One region of the Ketobacter sp. GenoA1 genome, then DNA from elsewhere that is predicted to be linked to it. Evidence: predicted binding sites of a transcription regulator. Region 1 holds the regulator's gene; each other region holds the start of a gene.
The links. Region 1 encodes sigma-54, which starts transcription at its own class of promoters, with help from an activator protein. Its sites were predicted from a motif close to ANTGGCATNNANNTTGCTNT; they were not measured.
Positions count from the first base shown of each region.

Region 2: the regulator sigma-54 is predicted to act here: its motif matches at 1,509-1,528, upstream of D9N13_RS22445 (PEP-CTERM sorting domain-containing protein).
Region 3: the regulator sigma-54 is predicted to act here: its motif matches at 1,766-1,785, upstream of D9N13_RS15635 (flagellar basal body rod protein FlgF).

Region 1 covers NZ_RCHM01000009.1:370,952-374,076, forward strand. The annotation lists gene hpf (ribosome hibernation-promoting factor, HPF/YfiA family) at 1-181, opposite strand, end outside; gene D9N13_RS03065 (RNA polymerase factor sigma-54) at 277-1,899, opposite strand; gene lptB (LPS export ABC transporter ATP-binding protein) at 2,086-2,811, opposite strand; gene lptA (lipopolysaccharide transport periplasmic protein LptA) at 2,808-3,125, opposite strand, start outside.
Region 2 covers NZ_RCHM01000045.1:445,480-448,604, forward strand. The annotation lists gene parC (DNA topoisomerase IV subunit A) at 1-412, opposite strand, end outside; gene D9N13_RS22440 (hypothetical protein) at 553-840, opposite strand; gene D9N13_RS22445 (PEP-CTERM sorting domain-containing protein) at 876-1,460, opposite strand; gene D9N13_RS22450 (4-oxalocrotonate tautomerase family protein) at 1,710-1,919, opposite strand; gene D9N13_RS22455 (nuclear transport factor 2 family protein) at 1,940-2,356, opposite strand; gene D9N13_RS22460 (glutathione S-transferase family protein) at 2,346-2,960, opposite strand; gene D9N13_RS22465 (LysR family transcriptional regulator) at 3,125-3,125, shown strand, end outside.
Region 3 covers NZ_RCHM01000042.1:334,857-337,981, forward strand. The annotation lists gene D9N13_RS15625 (flagellar hook assembly protein FlgD) at 1-330, shown strand, start outside; gene flgE (flagellar hook protein FlgE) at 346-1,683, shown strand; gene D9N13_RS15635 (flagellar basal body rod protein FlgF) at 1,837-2,574, shown strand; gene flgG (flagellar basal-body rod protein FlgG) at 2,668-3,125, shown strand, end outside.

The DNA of each region.
Region 1 (3,125 bases):
AATCAGCGCCTTTTACGTGGATTTTGGCTTCTGCTTTCTGGCGGTTTTTCTCTACACTGAGAATCGCCTGGATGCTGGTGATGTCGTCGGTATGGCGTTCCAGTTTCTGCATCTTATCGGCAACGTAGTCCTTCATGGAGTCGGTAACTTCTACGTGATGTCCGCTGATATTGATTTGCATAGGCCACTCCTTAATCGTGGTTTAGATGTTACTGCGACCAAAGCCTGATGTTGGCAGTGGTCTGGTGTTTACGCTTATATAACTGTGACCAACAGTTAAACCAATCGTTTCCTTTCGTTGGACGGCGGGATCATCATGGCTTCGCGATATTTCGCAATGGTGCGCCGGGCAACCTTGATATCCTGTTCTTCCAGTATGTTGGCAATTTTACTGTCGCTCAATGGTTTTTTGGGATTTTCTGCCGCGATCAGCTTTTTGATGATGGCGCGAATGGCGGTGGAGGAGCATTCGCCGCCGGAACCGGTGCTGACATGACTGGAGAAGAAGTACTTGAGCTCAAATATACCCCTTGGGGTGTGCATGAACTTCTGCGTGGTGACCCGGGAAATGGTGGATTCATGCATGCCGACCGCTTCTGCAATATCGTGCAGCACCAGTGGTTTCATGGCTTCCTCCCCCTGTTCGAGAAACCCTATCTGATATTCCACTATTTTGGTGGCTACTTTAAGCAGGGTTTCGTTGCGGCTTTGTAAGCTTTTGATAAACCAACGGGCTTCCTGCAGATTGTTTTTCAGGAAGGTGTTGTCGCTGCTGTTGTCCGCACGCTGGATCATGGATGCGTAGCTGCTGTTGACCCTGAGGCGCGGGGTGGCTTCCGGGTTCAACTCCACTTTCCAGCGGCCTTTGTCCTTACTCACAATGACATCCGGGATGACATACTGGGTATCATCGGTTTCGACGCTGCTGCCCGGATAAGGGTTCAGGGTCTGGATCAACGCAATGGCGCTTTTCAGTCGGGCCTCGGACAGTTTGCCCTTGCGCATGATGGTGGCGAAATCGCGGGCACCCAGCGCATCCAGAAACATCTCCACCACCATGATGGCATCATCCCGGTGGGGTTCATCCCGGGGCAGTTGTTTGAGCTGAATCAGCAGGCATTCCCGCAGGTCACGGGCGGCCACTCCGGGGGGGTCGAACTGCTGAACCCGGTGCAATACAGCCAGCACCTCTTCCAGGGATACGGGTAGGCCATCATCATCGTCATCCGGCTGTAACTGGATGTCCATGGCCTGCAGTTCTTCCTGCTGTAATCTGACCAGGTCGGCCACCACGTCCTGTTGCGCCAGCACACCATCGCGGATTTCCTCCACGGACTGGGTGAGATAGCCCTTGGGGTTGATGCCTTCAATGATGGCCATGGCAATCATCCGGTCCATGTCTGACATGGGGGTCAGATTCAGTTGCCACATAAGGTTGTCGTAAATGGATTCGGGCGCCGTGTTGCGGCTGTCGTAGTCAAAATCGTCATCGTCAAAGCTGCCGCCACTGGACGAGGGGCCTGCGGCACCATCGAACATGGTATCCCAGTCACTGTCCACGGGCAGTTCGTTGGGCATCTCCTTGCCTTCCAGATCCACCGACGAGTCATCGGCGTTGTTGTTGCTGGATTGGGTGTCCTGGGTATCTTGGGATTTTGAAAAATCGAGATTCTGGTCGTTGTCGGTTTTGCTGGTGCTGTCACTCTGTCCGTTACCGGAATCGTTGCTGTCGTTGTCCGGGGAAGATTCATCCACATCCAGGAGGGGGTTGGATTCCAGCGCTTCCTGGATTTCGGTTTGAAGATCCAGAGTGGAGAGCTGCAATAGGCGAATTGCCTGCTGCAGCTGCGGCGTCATGGTGAGGTGTTGACCAATTTTGAGCTGTAAGGTTGGTTTCATTGATACCTAATTCAACTTCTGCAACGACCGGAGACATCTGTACAGCATCGGATTGCTGTATTCCAGGCAGTCAAATAGTGACCTAATTTCAACAGTTTATTGGTGCCGAAATAGAACCGCTTGGGTTTAATTGTAAGAGCAGTGACGCTGCAAAGCAATTTACATGCCTGAAATTGCTTAGAACTTTTACATATGGAACTGGTTACCCAGATAAACATCGCGGACTTTCTGGTTTTGCAGGATAAGTGAGGGCTCACCTTCAGCAATGATGTGCCCTTCGCTGACGATAAAAGCCTTCTCGCAAATGTCCAGAGTGTCCCGCACATTGTGGTCCGTGATGAGTACGCCCAGCCCACGATCACGCAGGTGGCTGATGATTTGCTTGATGTCTGCCACGGAAATGGGGTCGACCCCGGCGAAGGGTTCATCCAGCAGAATGAAGGCCGGGTCAGTGGCCAGAGCGCGGGCAATCTCGACGCGGCGGCGCTCACCACCGGACAGGGCCATGCCCAGTGAATCGGCGATGTGTCCGATGTGAAACTCAGCCAGCAGCTCTTCCAGTTTGCTTTGCCGCTGTTTGCGGGTCAGGTCCTTGCGGGTCTCAAGTATCGCCATGATGTTTTCCCGGACTTTCAAGCGGCGAAAAATGGAGGCTTCCTGGGGCAGGTAGCCGATGCCTTTGGCGGCCCGTCCGTGCATGGGCAGATGGGTGATTTCAGTATCGTCGATAACGATGCGCCCCTTGTCCTGGGGCACGATGCCAATGATCATGTAGAAACAGGTGGTTTTACCGGCCCCATTGGGGCCGAGCAACCCCACGATTTGTCCGCTTTCAATGGTAATGGAAACGTCTTCCACCACGGCACGGCCTTTGTAACTTTTAGCGAGATTGGAGGCGGTAAGACGGCTCATTGTGACGGCGCTGCCTCCGTCTCGTCAGGGCTGGGCGCATTCGGGGCAGGATCTGTCGCGGCGGGCAATATCATCTCCACCCGGCCTTTGATACTGCCGGGCTTGACCTCTCCGGTTTGTCCCACCGCCTGCAGGCGCTGGCTCTGGATTTCATAAACGATTTCTTCACCGCGGAAGATGTTCTCGCCCTGCACAATAGATGCTTTGATTTTCAGCAGCAGTTTCTGATCCCTTACCAGGTAATCGATCTTTTTGGCTTTGGCGATGACCTCTGCCTGGTTGGGCTCCGGAACCTGAGAAAACAGCGCCGGCTC
Region 2 (3,125 bases), on a different contig from region 1:
GCAACACATCCGCATAGGGCGCCAGGCGGGATTCGGTGTAACGCATGGCGGCGAAGGATTTCGGATCGTCCGGTGAGCCCCAGTTGCCCTGGCCGTCCACCAGCGGATAGCGGTAAGAGAACGGTTGCGCCATCAGCACCATGGCTTCGTAACAGGCACTGTCGCCGTGGGGGTGGTATTTACCCAGTACATCACCCACGGTGCGGGCGGATTTCTTGTGCTTGGAGCTGGCTTTCAGGCCCAGCTCTGACATGGCGTATACGATGCGGCGCTGCACCGGCTTGAGGCCATCCCCCAGACTGGGCAGGGCCCGGTCCAGGATGACGTACATGGAATAATCGAGATAGGCGCGTTCGGTGTATTCTTTGAGGGGAAGGCGTTCAACGCCTTCAAAATCCATAGGCTGGGTCATAATAGTCTGGTTTGTTCGCTCTTATTCTGGATGTGTCGAAGACAGATTGCCTTCATTCTAATAGAAGAGACCGAAAAAACCAGAATTGATTCAGTGGGTTAATTATTGTCAGATGGATGAACGGTTTGGCCGGGCCCCGCTCAATACCCCACGGCACCGGACTGCAGTTGATCGTCCAGGCACACCGGCTTTTTGTACTTCACACAGGCCATACGGGTGCAGGCGGCCATGTCGGCTCCCGGAGCCCGGGTACAGTGATTACAACCATCGAAAAAACGCGTGCAGGAGCGTGGGATCAGGGTGCGCCAGCTATCCTGATGGTATTCGATTTCCGGGGCGATACTTTGATCCTGGGGGTTCTGGGCTGCCTGTTGGGTGCAGGCCAATAACATTACGCCCAGCGCGATCATGGTCAGAGAGCGGAACATAGCCATCCTGTGCGTCCATGTAGTGACAGTAGCGCTCACTTTGCCACATTCAGCCTGCTATTTCGAGATCCGGCTACGGTCTGTCGGCGCGCAATCACAAGGCCCACGACGCCGATCAGAATCAAGCCCACGGTGCCCGGCTCCGGCACGGGCACGGGGTGATGGCTTACCTGGATGCTGTGCTCACTGAACAGGGCATGATAGCCGGACAGCGCCACTGAGCACACCATGGCCTGATCACAGGCATGCCAGAACGGACCCGGGCCTGCGGCCAGCAAGGCATGGTCACCGAAGGCCAACAAGCCTTCCATGGAGTGGCCTGGGCCATCACCCAACACACCGCCATCCAGGTCGTACACCAGACCGGCCAGGTGTTCCATACCCAGCTCGAAGGAAGCCAACCAGCCCGCGCCTTCGAAACGAAGCTGGAAACCGCTGATCTCACCGGCAAAGGATGACAGCTGACCGTTGTTGTCCAGATCCTCGCCCACAAACTGCCCCGTCAACTGCGCGCCGGCGGCATAACCATCTTGAAAGAAGTCATAAGTGATGGGCATGGCTTGCAGCGGCAGACAGAACATCAATCCGCTGATCACCGCTATGCTGGTTAAAATTTTCATGATCTGTTCCCCAAATGTGATCCGTAAAATGATTCGCATAACAGGGAAGAGGCAATCGCAATGCCAGTGATCGCCCGTGCAGGTCAGTTGGTATTAGTGGGCGGGGTTTCTGGTAGTTTTACGCATTCGAAACAAGGTGCCGGCAACGGCACTACAAAAGCATGTCACAAAGCAACAGTGAGCGGCGAAGTGACATGACACACGCGCCGGTGAATCATGTCACTTTCGACTATCCATCTTAGGTGATTACTACTCTGCGGCCTGCTCCCGTCTTAGCTCAGTCACGGTTTTCCCACCGACACCCCAGTGATCCGTGGACACAATATCGATCACCACATGGGTGGTGGCAGGGTTCTTGCCGAGGGTGTCCACCAACAGTTGGGTGGTACCTTCGATTAAACGCTGCAGACGGGCTTCGGTGACACCTTCATCGGTGATCTTAATATTAACGTATGGCATGTTTGTCTCCTTTCTTCAGGTTAGGGGTTAGTTACATTGCTGCTCTGGTTTATCTGCGGTGCCTTCGACTGCAAGCAGTAGGTTGCACTGTTGTTAGCGTACATCTTGTTTACGATTTTCCATTCACCCTGCTCCTTCAACAGGCCCAGGTAATCAATAAAATGGCCATGGGGTAACGGGCAGTTAAGTTTCACCACAGCCTGCTCCGACATCAACTCCACACCCAGGACGCGATACTCCCAGGGATGGTTGTTGTGGGCAGGCACACTCCGTTTAGCCACATCATTCAACCAGGTGCTTATGGAGCGCCGCTGGCCAGGCGCTTTCAACACGCAATCCTGGTGAAACAGCGTTTCCAGGGTACCGGCATCGCCATAATGCAGGCCTTTGAAATAAAGCTCCACCATACTGAGAATTTGGACCAGATCAGCCTGCATGATGGGTGTACTCCTGCTCCCGTTGTATTGCCCGCTGAACACTGTCGCGGGCCAGCACCCGCTCTACCATGGCGCGTGCCCGAGGCCCGGTTTCGATCTCAACCGGGAACAGCGCTCCCCAGCGGTAATAAACGGCCAGCAGAAAATCCGCCGCCGAGACATGCTCTCCGCCAAGGTAGGGCTGACCCTGCAAGCGGGTTTCCAGTGCCTGCCACAGGGCGCTGATCTGGGCGGCGGCGGCAGCAAAAGCCTGGTGTCGCGCCGTTTCCTGTTGCAGCACACCGTCGATGAAAAACAGGCGCCCATAGGCCGGATGCACAGTGGCATTGGCCAGCAACATCTGTTCGATGGCGCGCTGACGGGGAGCGCCACTGCGGGGCAACAACCGGTTGTCATGCTTATCCAGCAAATGCAGCAGGATCGCCGCCCCTTCACACAGCACCTCCCCCTCATCCACCAGCACCGGCACGGTCTGCACCGGATTCAGTTGGGCGAATTCGGCGGCGTCCTGTTTGTGAATCAGGGTCAACGGCTGATCCAGTTCGTTCAGTATGGAATGAATTGCCAACGAGCAGGCGTCGGGAATGAAATACAACGTGTACATGCACACCTCCATTGAGTCAGCACTGCCTCTTAACAGCGCTTTCTTTGCGAATTAAAAACCTAACCGATGTATTCGGGGCTCAGTGTGCCCACCCGCAGCGCCTTAATAAATGGCAATAATGTTGATACACTGTCAACACACAGGAAACAGTGAAACCATCCAGCA
Region 3 (3,125 bases), on a different contig from region 1:
ACCATTGAGGAAGGCCAGGCCTCCGGAGATGTAATGATGATCGTGAAAGATGCCAGCGGGCAGGTGGTGGCAAATCGTGATCTTGGGAATATCGGCAGCGCGGAAACGCCGTTCAGTTGGGATGGCGCCAATAATCTGGGTGAGCCTTTGCCGGAAGGACTGTATTCAATTTCGATAGAAGGGACATTGTCCGGTGAGAATGAAGCGCTGGTGACCAGCGTGTACAGCCGGGTTAACAGTGTCAGTATTGTGGATAATCAAGGCGGGATGTTGCTTAACCTGAATGGTATTGGTCAGGTAGAGTCCAGTGAAATTCAAGAAGTACGTTGATAGCAGGAGAAAGTCATGGGTTTTAATATTGCGTTAAGTGGGTTGAATGCGGCGCAAGCGCAGCTGGACGTAACCAGCAACAATATTGCAAATGTCGAGACCACCGGATTTAAAGGATCGCGGACTGCATTTGGTGATATTTATGCAAATTCCGCCTTCGGTAACAGCGATACTGCGGTTGGTAATGGCGTGCTGTTACAACAGGTGCAGCAACTGTTTGATCAGGGCAACCTGGATTTTACCTCCCAGGCGCTGGATCTGGCCATCAGTGGTGAGGGCTTTTTTGTGCTGTCTCCGGATCAGATCAGCCAGGAGCGCGTGTACACCCGGGCGGGTAACTTTGGGGTGGATGAAAACGGCTTTGTGGTGAACTCCGCCAATCAGTATCTGCAGGTTTTTCCGGTGAACGATGATGGATCGGTCACGGCAACAGCGCTCTCCAGCACCACGCCATTACAGTTACCGGACACTGCGGGTGCACCCCAGTCCACGGCTGAAGTTGAGATTGGTGTAAACTTGCCTGCCAACGCCAGCAATCTCAGTGTGGATGTCTTTGATCCCACCGACGCCAATACCTATTCGGCATCGACTTCCATTACCCTGTACGACAGTCTGGGTGATTCTCATATTGCAACGGCGTACTTTGTAAAGGAGCCCAATCTGGGTACCAGCGGTAACCAGAATACCTGGGGCGTATTTCTAACGGTAACGGACGATACCGGTGGTGTGAACATTGTCGACGTTTATGACGGGGTCGGCGGAGCACCCAGTTCGGAAGTGAATGCCGGTGGTGTGCCTTATGGTGTACTTTCCTTTGATTCACAGGGCGTGTTTCAGGGAACCGATCCGGCAACGGGCATTTATACCGACCAGTTTTCGTTCCTTAACAATGGTGCTGATACCACGCAACAGGTTTACTTTGACTTTGCCGGTAATACGCCGACCCAGTTTGCATCCCCGTTTTCCGTTTCATCTTTATCCCAGGATGGTTTTACCATTGGGCGTCTGACCGGGTTGAGTGTGGATGATCAAGGTGTCATTCAGGCGACTTACTCCAATGGTCAGACCACGGCGGTGGGTAAGGTGGCATTAGCCAGGTTCTCCAATCCGCAGGGCCTGTTGCAGATCGGTAACACAACCTGGCGCTCTTCCACCGCTTCGGGCGAGCCGATTCCCGGTGAGGCGGGAACCTCGAGTTTTGGTTTGATTCAATCCGGTGCGTTGGAAACCTCCAATATCGATTTGACCAAGGAACTGGTCACGTTGATAACGTCACAACGGAACTTTCAGGCCAATGCCAAATCCATCGAGACGGCCAATGCCGTAACGCAGACGATTATACAAATCAGGTAAACGCGTAATTGAAGGAATCCCCGCCTGGCGGGGATTTTTTTTGCCGGTAGATTGTGAAGCGGTCTTTCAAAGTAGTTTAAAAACTGGCAAGCGAATTGCAATTTTCTATGCAGCAAGTAAAAACGATGAGTTTTTGACAGTACGAGGTCAGCAATGGATAAGTTTCTCTATATATCGATGACAGGAGCCAAGGAGGCGTTGGATGCACAGCGATTGCGTGCAAACAATCTGGCCAATGTCTCCACCAGCGGGTTTAAAGCTGACTTTCATCAATACCGGACCATGGCGGTATTCGGTGATCACTTTCCCTCGCGGGCCTATGCGATGAGTGAGCGACCGGGAACCGACAAAAGTGAAGGTGTGTATATGGAAACCGCTCGCGACCTGGATCTGGCCATCAAAGGTAAAGGCTGGTTTGCAGTGCAAATGCCTGATGGCAGTGAAGCCTATACCCGGGCCGGCGATCTGAAAAGGGATGTAACGGGCGCCGTCACCACTGGTACCGGATTACCTGTGCTGGGCGATGGCGGGCCGGTGGTGCTGCCGGAATACGACAAGCTGGTGGTGGGGGTGGATGGCACGCTTTCCATCACCGGGTTGGGCGAGGATGCGTTGTCGTTGACGCAGATCGCCAGAATCAAACTGGTCAATCCCGATGAAAATGAATTGGTCAAAGGTGAAGACGGTCTGTTTCGATTGAAGGGAGGCGGTGAACTGCAATCTGATCCGGAGGTGCAGGTGATTAACGGTATGTTGGAGGGCTCCAATGTGAATCCGGTCAACGAGATGACCTCCATTATTTCTCACGCCAGGCTGTACGAAATGAATGTGAAGATGATGCAGGCAGCCAAGGAAATGGACGAGGCTTCGGCACGGATAATGCAGAACTGAGCATAGTGCCGGATTAACGTCATAACGAATTTAAAACGGCAAATCGATGCCCCTGGGCGGTGATGATTTGCCTTAAACAACGGAGTAGCAACCATGCACGCATCACTCTGGGTAAGTAAAACCGGATTAAGTGCACAAGACACCCGGTTAAAAACCATATCCAACAACCTGGCTAATGTCAGTACCACCGGCTTTAAACGGGATCGCGCCGTTTTCCAGGATCTTCTGTATCAGATCAATCGTCAGCCCGGTGGCCAATCTTCGCAAAATACGGAATTGCCCTCAGGGTTGCAGTTGGGTGCCGGTGTCAGAATGGTGGCCACTCAGAAAGAGTTCACCATGGGCAATATAGAGGTGACGGACCAGGGTCTGGATATGGCGGTGAATGGCCGTGGATTCTTTCAGGTGTTGATGCCGGATGGTTCGATTCAATATACCCGTGACGGGCAGTTTCAGGTTGACTCCACCGGCCAGATTGTTACCTCCGGTGGGTTTCCTTTAGAGCCCGGTTTGACGGTACCGGAAGGCTTTCAGAATGTAACCATCGGTAC